3 linked regions of the Phytohabitans rumicis genome follow. The protein of the gene in region 2 binds, or shares a complex with, the protein of the main gene of each other region. Links are inferred from orthologs where the notes say so. Each region holds a gene or a part of one and is shown on either strand. Other genes may lie near its edges.

Evidence for each region. Proteins that work in one complex are often made in the same cells at the same time.
Region 1: the proteins of secY (region 2) and secA are in contact, whole or in part, in a crystal structure (PDB 3DIN), measured with the Thermotoga maritima proteins. The link is inferred for Phytohabitans rumicis from one-to-one orthologs. Residues at the interface, in WP_004081795.1 of Thermotoga maritima: Glu108, Gly109, Glu110, Glu111, Ala236, Glu237, Arg238, Arg239, Ile240, Thr241, Ile242, Gln243, Tyr244, Ala245, Arg246, Arg247, Val248, Thr249, Gly250, Arg251, Arg252, Val253, Tyr254, Gly256, Ala257, Ser258, Thr259, Tyr260, Leu261, Pro262; in WP_004082002.1 of Thermotoga maritima: Glu261, Ala262, Arg263, Lys300, Ala301, Arg302, Thr303, Ile304, Ile305, Leu323, Tyr324, Asp325, Pro326, Val329, Ser330, Tyr333, Ile336, Lys340, Phe345, Val349, Glu363, Phe364, Tyr374, Ser375, Gly376, Gly377, Glu393, Ile395, Thr482, Ser483.
Region 3: secY (region 2) and secG share a complex: the UniProt entries of both Escherichia coli proteins name them as parts of the sec protein translocase complex. The link is inferred for Phytohabitans rumicis from one-to-one orthologs.

The regions. Positions count from the first base shown.
Region 1 is NZ_BLPG01000001.1:5,373,780-5,378,739, reverse strand. Bases 957-4,388 are described here. They hold secA (preprotein translocase subunit SecA), read right to left. Parts: upstream 4,022-4,388; coding sequence 1,157-4,021; downstream 957-1,156. Other genes in these bases: Prum_RS24305 (GNAT family N-acetyltransferase), read left to right, coding at 4,184-4,388. In the rest of the region: Prum_RS51825 (Rv3235 family protein), read left to right, coding at 132-374; more of Prum_RS24305, read left to right, coding at 4,389-4,960. UniProt on the Escherichia coli protein: Required for protein export, interacts with the SecYEG preprotein conducting channel.
Region 2 is NZ_BLPG01000001.1:3,675,627-3,680,045, forward strand. Bases 877-3,767 are described here. They hold secY (preprotein translocase subunit SecY), read right to left. Parts: upstream 3,043-3,767; coding sequence 1,711-3,042; downstream 877-1,710. Other genes in these bases: map (type I methionyl aminopeptidase), read right to left, coding at 877-1,047; Prum_RS16160 (adenylate kinase), read right to left, coding at 1,057-1,710; rplO (50S ribosomal protein L15), read right to left, coding at 3,267-3,710; rpmD (50S ribosomal protein L30), read right to left, coding at 3,710-3,767. Outside these bases: Prum_RS16150 (DUF1707 SHOCT-like domain-containing protein), read right to left, coding at 1-59; more of map, read right to left, coding at 202-876; more of rpmD, read right to left, coding at 3,768-3,892; rpsE (30S ribosomal protein S5), read right to left, coding at 3,894-4,419. UniProt on the Escherichia coli protein: The central subunit of the protein translocation channel SecYEG. Consists of two halves formed by TMs 1-5 and 6-10.
Region 3 is NZ_BLPG01000001.1:6,763,057-6,767,302, reverse strand. The notes cover bases 957-3,674. They hold secG (preprotein translocase subunit SecG), read right to left. Parts: upstream 2,584-3,674; coding sequence 2,329-2,583; downstream 957-2,328. Other genes in these bases: tpiA (triose-phosphate isomerase), read right to left, coding at 2,765-3,556; Prum_RS30790 (RNA polymerase-binding protein RbpA), read right to left, coding at 1,885-2,229; pgl (6-phosphogluconolactonase), read left to right, coding at 1,008-1,778; Prum_RS30800 (glucose-6-phosphate dehydrogenase assembly protein OpcA), read left to right, coding at 957-1,015. In the rest of the region: zwf (glucose-6-phosphate dehydrogenase), read left to right, coding at 1-14; more of Prum_RS30800, read left to right, coding at 11-956. UniProt on the Escherichia coli protein: Subunit of the protein translocation channel SecYEG. Overexpression of some hybrid proteins has been thought to jam the protein secretion apparatus resulting in cell death; while this may be true it also results in FtsH-mediated degradation of SecY.

The DNA of each region.
Region 1 (4,960 bases), 1.7 Mb from region 2 along the record:
CCCGTCGCCGCCTCACCCGAAGCCCGCCGGGCGGCACGGCGCTTCCTCGACATGATCCTGGAGATCCTCAACGGCTACCGTCCGGTCAGCCACGTACGCCCCTCGCCGGCCAGGTCGACACCGAGATGGTCGTGGAGCAGGTGTCCGCCTGCCTGGACCGTGCCGACACGCTGCGCCGCGCCCGGCAGCAGGCCAGATCGATCCGCCGGCCAAGCGCGTTCGTGCAGCTCAAGCAGATACGCGTGTGCGAGCCCCGCCCCGGCGTCGCCGAGGTCGCAGCCGCGCTGGCCCTCGCCGAGCGCACCTGGGCGTTGGCCTACCGCCTCGAACGGCGCCGCGGCGCCTGGCTCTGCACCGCCATCCGTCTGGTGTAACCCCAGACCCCAGGGCGCTCACCTGCGAAAGCCAAGCGGCGAGCGCCCTGGCCTCCACCCACCCACCCCCGACGTCGCCTGCCCTGTCGTCCCACCCCACCCCGCCTGCCCGCCCCGCCTGACCCACCCCACCCCGTCGATCAAGGGCATACGGTCGTGGTTTGATCTCTGATCCACGACCGTATGCCCTTGATCGACGCAGAAGTCCTTGATCGACGGCGGCGTGGGCCCCGGGCCGGGCACTTCGTACCAGCAGGCGCCCTGTTGGTCCACCGACGCGAGCAGGGCGAGCAGGGGCGGAATTCCGCGCCGGATGTATCCGACATGACCGACGCGATCCCGGTACGGCAACGAATCTAGATCCACCCGCCTCACGTCCGGCTCGACGCGGAGCGCAACACCCTGCCCGGGTCCGCCGATCAAGGACGCGTCCGCAGGGAACGTGAAGGATCCGTGTCGTCCCAGCGACCCAAATCCTTCACGATGACGCCGTACCTGCGAACTCACACCGGCCCACCCGGAGTGGGATCCCAGGCGCACCCCACACCGCCGCCGTCGATCAAGGACTTCCACGCGGATCAAGGGCAAACGGTCGTGGATCAGAGATCAAAGCACGACCATATGCCCTTGATCGACGAGGCGAGGCCAGGCCAGGCCGCACAGGGCGAGGGGAGGCCGCACGAGGCGAGGCGCAGCCGGGCCAGGCCGCGCGAGGCGGGGACTCACGCGGGGTGAGGCGACGCCCCTCGGGGCCTGGCTGGCGGGTGGACGGAGGCGGAGGGTTAGGCGCCGGCGCCGGGGGCGCCGTGGCAGCGCTTGTACTTCTTGCCGGAACCGCACGGGCACGGGGCGTTGCGCGACGGGCCGGAGCCGCTCGAAGCCTGGCTGGGCGACGGGGACGGCCGTCGCGACCGGGCTGGCGCGGGACCGCCTAGCCCCAGCGCCGGAGCGGTGTCCTGCTCTTGCTCCATGAACACCGCGCCGTCGCCGGCGGCACCGTCGATGGTGGGCGCGGAGTACTGCAGCGGCTGCTGGGGGCGCTGGCGACCGAGGCCCTTGGCCTTGATCTCGATGGTGGCGTCGTCGGGCATCGGCATCGGCGCGGGGCCGCTCGCCGGGGGCGGAGCCGTGGCCGCCTCTTCCACCTGGACTTCCAGGTTGAAGAGGAACCCGACCGTCTCCTCCTTGATGCCGTCCATCATGGTGGCGAACATGGCGAAGCCCTCGCGCTGGTACTCGACCAGCGGGTCGCGCTGGGCGTACGCGCGCAGGCCGACGCCCTCCTGGAGGTAGTCCATCTCGTACAGGTGCTCGCGCCACTTGCGGTCGATCACCTGTAGCAGGACCATGCGCTCCAGTTGGCGCACGGCGTCGGTACCGAGCTCCTCCTCGCGCCGGCCGTACGCCTCGATCGCGTCGTCCTTGAGCCTCGCCATGAGGAAGTCGGCGTCGAGGTTGTTGCGCTCGCCGCCGGCCTCGTCCTCGAGGTCTTCGACGGTCACGCCGACGGGGTAGAGCTGCTTGAGGCTGGACCACAGCTGGTCCATGTCCCAGTCTTCGGCGTATCCCTCGGCGGTCGCGCCACTGACGTACGCCTCGATGACGTCGTTGATCATGTGGTTGACCTGGTCGCTGAGGTCCTCGCCGTCGAGCACGCGCTTGCGCTCGGCGTAGACCACCATGCGCTGCTTGTTGAGCACCTCGTCGTACTTGAGGACGTTCTTGCGGATCTCGGCGTTCTGGCCCTCGATCTGGCCCTGCGCGCTCTTGATCTGCCGGGTGACCATCTTGGACTCGATGGGCACGTCTTCGGGGATGTTGAAGCGCTCCATGACGGCCTCGACCGCCCCGGCCCGGAACCGCTTCATCAGATCGTCCTGAAGGGACAGGTAGAAGCGGGACTCGCCCGGGTCGCCCTGCCGGCCGGAGCGGCCGCGGAGCTGGTTGTCGATCCGGCGGGAGTCGTGCCGCTCGGTGCCGAGGACGTACAGCCCACCGGCCTCGGCGACCTCTTCGGCCTCGGCGTCGCATGCCAGCTTCCACCGCGGCATGATCTCTTCGAGTGCCTTCTGGTAGTCGTCCTCGTGCTCGACCGGGTCGAGGCCGCGCTGGTGCAACTCGTTGGCGGCCAGGTACTCGGGGTTGCCGCCGAGCAGGATGTCCGTACCACGGCCGGCCATGTTGGTGGCCACCGTGACGCCGCCCTTGCGCCCGGCCTGCGCGATGATCTCGGCTTCCTTGGCGTGGAACTTCGCGTTCAGTACGGCGTGCGGGATGCCCCGCCGGCGCAGGAGCTGGGAGAGGATCTCCGAGTTTTCCACCGAGACGGTGCCGACGAGGATCGGCTGGCCGAGGGCGTGCCGCTCGGCGATGTCCTCGACGACGGCGTGGAACTTGGCCTTTTCCGTCTTGTAGATGACGTCGGGCCGGTCGAGGCGGACCATCGGCCGGTGCGTGGGGATGCTGACCACGCCGACGGTGTAGACCTTGTTGAACTCGGCGGCCTCGGTTTGCGCCGTACCGGTCATGCCGGACAGCTTCTCGTACAGCCGGAAGTAGTTCTGCAACGTGATCGTGGCGAGGGTCTGGTTTTCCTGCTTGATCTCGACGTGCTCCTTGGCCTCGATGGCCTGGTGCATGCCCTCGTTGTAGCGGCGGCCGTGCAGGATGCGGCCGGTGAACTCGTCGACGATCAGGACCTCGCCGTCGTTGACGATGTAGTCCTTGTCCCGCTTGTAGAGCTCCTTGGCCTTGATCGCGTTGTTGAGGTAGCCGACGAGCGGGGTGTTGACCGACTCGTACAGGTTGTCGATGCCCAGCCGGTCTTCGACCTTGGCCACGCCGCGCTCGGTGATCGCGACCGTGCGCTTGGCGTAGTCGACCTCGTAGTCGCCCTCGCCGTCCTTGCCCGGCTGCAGTCGGGCCACCACCGCGGAGAACTCGCTGTACCAGCGGGCGGACTGCTCCGCGGGGCCGGAGATGATCAGCGGGGTACGGGCCTCGTCGATCAGGATGGAGTCGACCTCGTCGACGATCGCGAAGTTGTGGCCGCGCTGCACCAGCTCGTCCTTCGACCACGCCATGTTGTCGCGCAGGTAGTCGAAGCCGAACTCGTTGTTGGTGCCGTACGTGATGTCGCACTCGTACGCGGCGCGGTGCTCGGCGGAGGGCCGGTTGGGCATGATCACGCCCACGGACAGGCCCAGGAACCGGTGCACCCGCCCCATCCACTCGGCGTCGCGCTGGGCCAGGTAGTCGTTGACCGTGACGACGTGCACGCCCTTGCCGGACAGCGCGTTGAGGTAGGCCGGCAGGACACAGGTCAGGGTCTTGCCCTCACCGGTCTTCATCTCGGCGATGTTGCCGAAGTGCAGGGCCGCCCCGCCCATCACCTGTACGTCGTAGTGCCGCTGCCCCAGCACCCGCGAAGCCGCCTCCCGGGCGGTGGCGAACGCCTCGGGCAACAGGTCGTCGAGCGATTCGCCGTCCGCGATCCGCTGCCGGTACTGATCGGTCAGCTCCCGCAGCTCCGCGTCGGTCAGGTCGGTGTACTCATCCTCGAGCGAATTGACTGCGTTGGCGACCGCCTTCAGCCGCCGTAGCATGCGGCCCTCGCCGGCGCTAAGGATCTTTTCCAGAATCGACACGGATCAACGCTCCCCTTGGAACAGTCTGCCGAACCATCGTAGGCGCACCATCGGGGCAACTGTCAGCCACGCCTCCGGCCGATCGTGCTGAAGCGGACATAACGCACGGCCGAGCACCGAATTAGGTTACGCCACGCGCGAACCCTCCCAGACAATGACCATGTGCAGCCGAAAGCAGAGGGCCTACACCTCCGGCACTGGCGGGCCGACGACATCGACACGGTCTACCGGGCCTGCCAGGATCCGGCCATCCAGCGGTGGACCGGGGTCCCGTCGCCCTACCTGCCCGAACACGCCCGCGAGTACGTCACCGCGGTCGCCCCGGCGGGGTGGCAGGACGGCACGTCCGCCCATTTCGCGGTGACCGACGCGCAGACCGACGAGCTGCTCGGCTCGTGCGGCCTGCCCTCGATCGACCGGGTACGCCGCTCGGCGGAGGTGGGTTACTGGGTGGCGCCGTGGGCCCGTGGCCGGGGCGTCGCCACGCGGGCCACCCGGGCGGTGTCCCGCTGGGCGTTCGACGAGCTCGGCATGAAGCGCGTGATCTGGCAGGCGGAGATCGGCAACCACGCCTCCCGCCTGGTCGCCCGGCGGGCCGGGTTCCGGATCGAGGGCTACCTGCGGCTCGCCGACGCCGGGCAGGAGGCGTGGGTCGGCTCGCTGCTGCCCGGCGACCCGACCGAGGTGGACGTCCCGGAGCTGGAAGAGCAGCGGGCGGCGATCTTCGGAGCGCCGCAGCCGCGCCTGAGGTGCGGGCCGCAGCCGCGCCTGGACGGCATCCTGCGCGCGCCGGACGAGCGCGACATCGACGCCATGGTCGCCGCCTGCCGGGACCCCGAGACCGTACGTTGGACGACCGTGCCCAACCCGTACGAGCGGCGCCACGCCGAGGACTTCGCGCTGCGGGTCACCGCGGCGAAGTGGGCCCGCGGCGACGGC
Region 2 (4,419 bases):
TTCAGCGCGGTGCGCAGCCGTTCCGCGACCGCATGCCGGTCGTCGTCCGCGGCGCGCATCTCGTCCCGCCCATCCACGCCTACGAGCATGCCATCCGCGTACGTTCCACGGCAGCGCCGACCTTGATCACGTTGATCAGGGAATGCCTCTCTCGACACGCCACAACATGCCCGAGCCGTTCCCTGATCAACTCGCTCGCGGCTACGCCCGGGCGGGCTCGCGGGCGGTGACCAGCTCGCCGAGGCGTTCGCGGCCGCCGTCGGGGGCGGTGAGGACCCAGACGCCGTCGTCCAGGAGCGCCATCGAGTGCTCCACGTGGGCGGCGACCGAGCCGTCGCGGGTGACCACGGTCCAGCCGTCGTCGAGCTCCTCGGTCTTGGGCGAACCGATCGTGATCATGGGCTCGATGGCGAGGGCCAGCCCGGGCACCAGGCGCGGACCGCGGCCGGGGCGACCGTGGTTGAGCACGTGCGGGTCCTGGTGCATCTCGGTGCCGATGCCGTGCCCGCCGTACCCGTCGACGATGCCGTACCGGCGGCCGGATCGCCGGACGGCGGACTCCACGGCGTACGAGATGTCGGTGAGCCGGCCGCGTCCGGAGGCGGCGCCGCGCGCGGCGGCGGCGATGCCCGCCCACATCGCGTCTTCCGCCACTTCGGCCATGTGCAACAGTTCGGGACGTACCTCGCCGACCGGTACGGTGATCGCCGCGTCGCCGTGCCAGCCGTCGAGCACCGCGCCACAGTCGATGGAGATCAGGTCGCCGTCGCGCAGGATCTGCTGGGGCGAGGGGATGGCGTGCACGATCTGCTCGTTGACGGAGGAGCAGATCGAGGCCGGAAAGCCGTGGTAGCCCTTGAACGACGGCACCGCGCCGGCACCCCGGATCACCGATTCGGCGAGCGCGTCCAGGTCGGCGGTGGACACGCCCGGCGCCACCGCTTCACCCATCTTGGCCAGCGCGGACGCCACGACGAGACCCGCGGCACGCATCTTCTCGATCTGTGCGGGGGTCTTGAGCTGGATAGCGAGTTGGTGGCGGCGCATAGTTCGAGGCTAGCCGCCGTACGAGCGGAGGGCGTCGATCGCGCGCACGGTCACGTCTTCGACGGGGCCGGTGGCGTCGATGCCGACCAGCTTGCCCTGCGCGCCGTAGTAGTCGACCAGCGGCGCGGTCTTCTCGGCGTACTCCACGAGGCGGTTGGCGATCGTCTCCGCCTGGTCGTCGTCGCGCTGGAAGAGCTGGCCGCCGCACCGGTCGCAGATGCCCTCGCGGGACGTCGGGTCGAACTCGACGTGCCAGATCTTGCCGCAGCCCCGGCAGGTGCGCCGGCCGGACAGCCGCCGGATGACCTCGTCGTCGTCGACCACCAGCTCCATGACCAGGTCGAGCGCGGTGCCGAGGTCGGCGAGCAGCTTGTCGAGCGCGACCGCCTGCGGGGTGGTACGCGGGAAGCCGTCGAGCAGGAAGCCGTCCGACGCGTCCGTCTCCGCCAGCCGGTCGCGCACCATGTTGATCGTGACCTCGTCAGGCACCAACTGGCCGGCGTCCATGTACCGCCGCGCCTCCACGCCGAGCGGCGTGCCTTGCGACACGTTGGCGCGGAAGATGTCCCCGGTCGAGATCTTGGGCACGGCCAGGTGGGCGGCGATGAACTCTGCCTGGGTCCCCTTTCCCGCCCCTGGAGGACCGACCAGTACGAGGCGCATCTACCGCAGGAACCCTTCGTAGTTCCGCTGCATGAGTTGGCTCTCGATCTGCTTCACGGTCTCCAGGCCGACGCCGACCATGATCAGCACTGCCGTGCCGCCGAACGGGAAGTTCTGATACTGGCTGCTGTTCAGCCAGATGAAGAAGAAGTTCGGCAAGATCGAGATTAGGCCCAGGTAGAGGGCACCCGGAAGGGTGATCCGGCTCAGGATGAAGTCGAGGTACTCGGCGGTGGGCTTGCCCGGGCGGATACCTGGCACGAACCCGCCGTACTTCTTCATGTTCTCCGCGACCTCGGTCGGGTTGAACGTGATCGACACGTAGAAGTACGTGAAGAAGATGATCATGAAGAAGTAGACGACGATGTAGACCCAGTCGGCCGGGTTGGCCAGGTGGTTGTTGACCCAGGCTTCCCACTTGCTCGGGTTGGTCTGGTAGTCGGTGAACTGCAGGCCGAGCTGCGGCAGGTAGAGCAGCGACGACGCGAAGATGACCGGGATGACGCCAGCCTGGTTGACCTTGAGCGGGATGTACGTCGAGGTGCCGCCGTACATCCGGCGACCGATCATGCGCTTGGCGTACTGCACCGGGATGCGGCGCTGCGCCTGCTCGATGAAGACGACCGCGGTGATGACCACCAGGACCAGCGCGAGCACAAGGAAGAATGCGCCCCAGCCCTCGCTCTCCTTGATCGTCCAGCCCTCGGAGGGGAGCCGGGCCGCGATCGAGGTGAAGATCAGGACGGACATGCCGTTGCCGACGCCGCGGTCGGTGATCAGCTCGCCGAGCCACATGACCACGCCGGTACCGGCGGTCATCGTGACGACGAGGGCGACGAGCGTGATCCACAGCGGCATGCCGGTGCCCTCGGGAATGAGGGGCCACTGGTCACACTGGTTGTTGAAGAGCTGCCCGGAGCGGGCCAGCGCCACGAACGCCGACGCCTGGAGCACCGCGAGACCGAGCGTCAAGTAGCGGGTGTACTGCGTGATCTTCGCCTGGCCGGCCTGACCCTCCTTGCGGAGCTGCTCCAACCGCGGAATCACCACGGTCAGCAGCTGCAGGATGATCGACGCGGTGATGTAGGGCATGATGCCCAGCGCGAAGACCGACAGCGACAGCAGCGCGCCGCCAGAGAATAGGTTCAACAGCGTGAAGACGCCGGGCGCACCCTGCTCCATCGCCTCGATACACCGCTGGGCGTTGCCATACGACACACCAGGGCTCGGCAGCGTCGCGCCGAGCCGGTATATCGCCACGATGAAGATCGTGAACAGCAGCTTCTTGCGCAGGTCAGGCGTGCGGAACGCACTGAGAAACGCGGAGAGCAACTTCTTCCTCCTGCGCGAGGCGGCCGCCGGATGATGGCGGGCGGGTCGGGCGTCGGGCGGTCACCCGACATCCATACTGGCAACGGACTCTAACAGTACGGTGTGAGTTCGGGCAGATGCGCCCGGGGACATACACCGTTCCCTATGTTAACTGGGCGAAACGCCAGATAGTAGACGTGGCGCCCGTCAGTCGCTAGGCAACTGGCGGGCGCCACTGAATCGTCCTACAGCTCGGTGACCGTGCCACCGGCGGCAGTGATCTTCTCCTTGGCCGACGCGCTGAACGCGTGCGCCGACAGCTGGAGCCGTACGCCGCCGAGGTCGCCGGTGCCGAGCACCTTGACCAGCTGGCCCTTGCGGACCGCGCCGGCCTCGACCAGCTCCGCCGGGCCGATCTCTCCACCGTTCGGGAAGAGCTCGGCCAGGCGCTCCAGGTTGACCACCTGGAACACGACCTTGAACCTGTTCTTGAAGCCCTTCAGCTTCGGCAGCCGCATGTGGATGGGCATCTGCCCACCCTCGAACGACGCCGGAACGTTCTTGCGGGCCTTCGAGCCCTTCGTACCGCGACCGGCGGTCTTGCCCTTGGAGCCCTCACCGCGACCCACACGGGTCTTTGCGGTCTTGGAACCGGGAGCCGGCCGGAGGTGGTGGACCTTGATCGTCATTACTCGACCTCCTCGACCTTCACGAGGTGGTTCACAGCGAAGATCATGCCCCGAATCTCGGGACGGTCCTCCTTGACCACCACGTCGTTGATCCGCTTCAGCCCCAGCGACCGCAGCGAATCCCGCTGGTTGCGCTTGGCCCCGATGTCGGAACGGGTCTGGGTGACCTTAAGGCGTGCCATGCTACGCACCCACCCCTGCCCGGTTCGCCAGCATGGCGGCCGGAGCGACGTCCTCGACCGGCAAGCCGCGGCGCGCCGCGACCGCCTCGGGCGACTCAAGGCTCTTCAGGGCCGCGACGGTGGCGTGCACGATGTTGATCGGGTTCGACGAGCCGAGGCTCTTGGAGAGCACGTCGTGGATGCCCGCGCACTCCAGCACCGCGCGCACCGGGCCACCCGCGATGACGCCCGTACCGGCACTGGCCGGCTTGAGCAGCACGACGCCGGCGGCGTCTTCGCCGGTCACCGGGTGCGGGATCGACGCGGCGATCCGGGGCACCTTGAAGAAGTGCTTCTTGGCCTCCTCGACGCCCTTGGCGATCGCCGCGGGCACCTCCTTGGCCTTGCCGTAGCCGACGCCGACGGTGCCGTCGCCGTCGCCCACCACGACCAGCGCGGTGAAGCTGAACCGGCGACCGCCCTTGACGACCTTGGCGACACGGTTGATGGTGACTACCCGCTCGAGGTGCGGGGTCTTCTCTACGGGC
Region 3 (4,246 bases), 3.1 Mb from region 2 along the record:
GGAGGCGGGCATGATCGGCTTGTGGGACACGACCGGTAACGAGGTCGTCAAGGCGCTGTCCGCGGAGCGGCGCAGCGCGGGCGGCGTCGCCAGCGGCATGGCGCTCTCGCTCATCGTCGTGGTCGACGAGAAGCGGGTACGCGAGGCGGAGGCGGCGGCCACCATAGCGTCGGCCGCCCACCCGTGCCGGCTGCTGATGGTGGTGCGCTCCGACTTCGAGCGCCCCAACAACCGGCTCGACGCCGAGATCGTCGTCGGTGGCCGGCTCGGCCCGTGCGAGGCCGTGGTCATGCGGATGTACGGCCGGCTCGCGCTGCACGCCGAGTCGGTGGTCATGCCGCTGCTGGTGCCCGACGTACCGGTGGTGACCTGGTGGCACGGCGAGCCGCCGGAGCTGATCGCCAACGACTACCTCGGCGTGGTTGCCGACCGGCGGATCACCGACAGCGCGCAGACCAGCGACCGGATCGCGACGCTGCGGCAGCGGGCCACCGACTACGCACCCGGCGACACCGACCTCGCCTGGACCCGGATCACCCCGTGGCGCACGCTCGTGGCGGGCGCCTTCGACACGCTGGAGACCCAGGTCGTCGGCGGCACGATCGTGGCACCCGCGTCCGACCCGACGGCGGCCCTGATGAGCGGGTGGCTCACCGCCCGGCTCGGCATCCGCCCGCGGCTGGAGGCGACCTCGGACTTCCCGCGGATGCGCTCGGTCACCCTGGAGTGCGCCGGCGGCGAGGTGATCACGCTGACCCGCGAGGACAGCATGGCCACGTTCAGCCGTACCGGCCACGCCGACCGCAGCCTCCCGCTCGTACGCCGCCCCACCGGCGAGGAACTGGCCGAGGAGCTGCGCCGGCTCGACTCCGACAACATCTACGGCGACGCGCTGGGCGCGTTCGCGGGCGTGTCCGGCCTGGACAGCCGGCCGCCGAAGCGGGTGCACATCTGGAAGGACCCGGTGGCCTCCTACGCCTCACCCTCGACGCCGGCAGTGGCCGTCGATGCCTGAGACGAACGTTGTCGTCCACTCGGACGCGTCCGTACTCGCCCAGGCGGTCGCCGCGCGGCTCATCGTCAAGCTCATCGACGCTCAGGCCGCACGCGGCTTCGCCGGCGTGGTGCTGACCGGCGGGCGGGTGGCGGCCGCGGTCTACCGGGCCGTACGCGACCTGCCCGCCCGGGACGCGGTGGACTGGTCCCGGGTCGACGTCTGGTGGGGCGACGAACGCTTCCTGCCCGCCGGCGACCCGGACCGCAACGAGACCCAGGCCCGCGAGGCCCTGCTCGACGCACTGCCGCTCGACCCGGCGCGGATCCACGCCATGCCGGCCTCGGACGGCCCGGACGGATCCGACCCCGAGGCGGCGGCCGCCCGGTACGCCCGGGAACTCGCCGCCTCGGCCCGCCCCGGCACGGCGGCGCTGCCCCACTTCGACGTACTGATGCTGGGCGTCGGCGAGGACGGGCACGTGGCGTCGGTCTTCCCCGAGCACCCGGTGGCGTACGAGACCCGGCCGGTCAGCGCCGTACGCGGCAGCCCCAAGCCGCCGCCTATCCGGATCACGCTGACCATCCCCACCATCAACACGGCCGAGGAGGTCTGGCTGGTCGCCGCCGGCCCCGACAAGGCCGGCGCGGTGGGCATGGCCATGGCCGGCGCAGGCCCCGTACAGGTCCCCGCGGCGGGCGTGTCCGGCGTGGAGCGCACCCAATGGCTCCTGGACCGCGCCGCCGCCTCCGAGGTAGCCCCGAAGCTCCGCAGCCTCCGCTAGCCCCGCTGCGCCCGCCCCGCCTGACCCTGTTGATCAGGGAGTGGCTCTGGCGTGTTGCGGCGCGTCGAGGGAGCTAGTCCCTGATCAACACGCTAGGCCGGGTGGGTTAGAGCTCGCCCCGGCGGCGGCGGAGGGCGGCCAGCGCCTCGGCGAGCAGGGCTTCGCCGTCGGCTTCGCTGCGCCGCTCCTTCACGTACGCCAAGTGGGACTTGTACGGCTCGGCGCGCGACGGGCCGGGCGGGTTGTGCTCATCAAGGCCGGCGGGCTGGCCGCAGCGGGGACAGTCCCAGGTCGCCGGCGGCGGCACGTCTGCCGCGAGCGAGACCTCGACGGTGTGGCCCTTGGCGCACCAGTACGTCACGGGGCGGCGTGGGGCGGGGTCGCACCGCTCGACCGGCCGCATGGGACCGGAGCCGACGCGGGTGCCGCGGATAGCACTGCCATGTGGCACGGCTCTTAGCTCCTGTCGTCGAGTGAGGGTTCGACGTCGCGATGGGGAACCTGAACGTGGACCGCGCAGAGTCTATGACTAGATACGGTGCGAAAGGCCCTAAGAGTTCATCGCGAGTTTGAGCCAAAGGCCCAGGCCGACAATGCAGGCAAACCAGACAATGCCCACGAGAATGGTGTACCGGTCGAGGTTCTTCTCCGCGACCGACGAGCCAGCGAGGCTGGTGCTGACGCCACCGCCGAACATGCTGGACAGGCCACCACCCTTGCCCCGGTGCAGGAGGATCAGGAGCATCAGCAGGAAGCTGGTGACAACCAGCAACCCGATCAACGTGTATGCGAACGCGATCGGCATGGCGACGGTTAATCCTCTCGATGAGCGGGCGAACCAAGGATAGCCGCCCCGCTCCGGACAGGCACGCCCGCCTCCCGCCCCTGGCGTCGATCATGGACTTCTACGTCGATCAAGGGCGAACGGTCGTGGATTGGAGATCAATCCACGACCGTTCGCCCTTGATCGACGAGCTAAGGAAGGACTAGCGGGCTATGTGGTCCGGGAAGCGGCAGATCTGGACCCATTCCTCGGCGTCGATGCTGGCACCGCCGACCAGGGCCCCGTCCACGTCTTGCTGGGCCATGAGGCTCGCGACGCTCGTCGCCTTGACCGAGCCGCCGTACAGGATACGGGTGCGCTCGGCCGTGGTGGCGCCGAACGCCTCACCCAGCCGGGCCCGGATCGCGCCGCACACCTCCTGCGCGTCCTCCGGCGTCGCGGTCTTGCCGGTGCCGATCGCCCACACCGGCTCGTACGCGACGACGACCCGCTCCACCTGCGCCGCCGTCAACCCGTCGAGGGCGGCGTCGAGCTGTGCGATGACGTGCGGGACGTGCTCGCCGGCCTCACGGACCTCCAGGCCCTCGCCGATGCACAGGATCGGCGCCAGCTCGTACGTCAGCGCCGCCTTCACCTTGCTGTTGACCAGCGCGTCGTCCTCGTGGTGGTACTGCCGGCGCTCGGAGTGGCCGACCACGACGTACTGGCAGCCCAGCTTGGCGAGCATCAGCCCGGAGATCTCCCCGGTGTACGCGCCCTTGGCGTGCGGGGACAGGTCCTGCGCCCCGTACCCGATCAGCAACTTGTCGCCGTCGACCAACGTCTGCACGGTGCGCAGGTTGGTGAACGACGGCAGCACGACCACCTCGACGTCGGTGAGCTGCTGCTCGTTGAGGCTCGCCGCGATCTTCTGCACCAGGAGGTTGGCCTCCAGGTGGTTGAGGTTCATCTTCCAGTTGCCGGCCATGAGGGGCCGGCGAGCCACCGCTGCCATCAGTGCTCCAACGCCGCGATGCCGGGGAGAGTCTTGCCCTCCAGGTACTCCAGCGAGGCTCCCCCACCGGTCGAGATGTGGCCGAAGGCCGACTCGTCGAGGCCGAGCGCGCGTACGGCCGCGGCCGAGTCGCCGCCGCCCACCACGGTGAAGCCGTCGACCTTGGTGATCGCCTCGGCCACACCCCGGGTGCCGGACGCGAACGGCGCCAGCTCGAACACGCCCATCGGGCCGTTCCAGAACACCGTCTTCGCGGGCCCGAGGGCCTCGGCGAACAGTGCGACGCTCTCCGGGCCGATGTCGAGCCCCAGCCGGTCGGCGGGGATCGCGTCCGCGGGCACCACGTCCCACGAAGCGTCGGCCGCGAACGACGTCGCCGCCGCCACGTCGACCGGCAGCACGATCCGCCCGGCGGCCCGGGACAGCAGGTCGCGGCAGGTGTCGACCATCTCGGCCTCGAGCAGCGACTTACCCACCTCGTGGCCCTGGGCCTTGAGGAACGTGAAGCACATGCCGCCGCCGACGAGCAGCTTGTCCACCTTGGGCAGCAGCGCCTCGATCACCGCGAGCTTGTCGGAGACCTTCGACCCGCCGAGCACCACGATGTACTGCCGCTCGGGCTGGCCGGTCAGCTTGGCCAGGACTTCGACCTCGCGCAGCACCAGGCCGCCGGCGAAGTGCGGCAGCCGC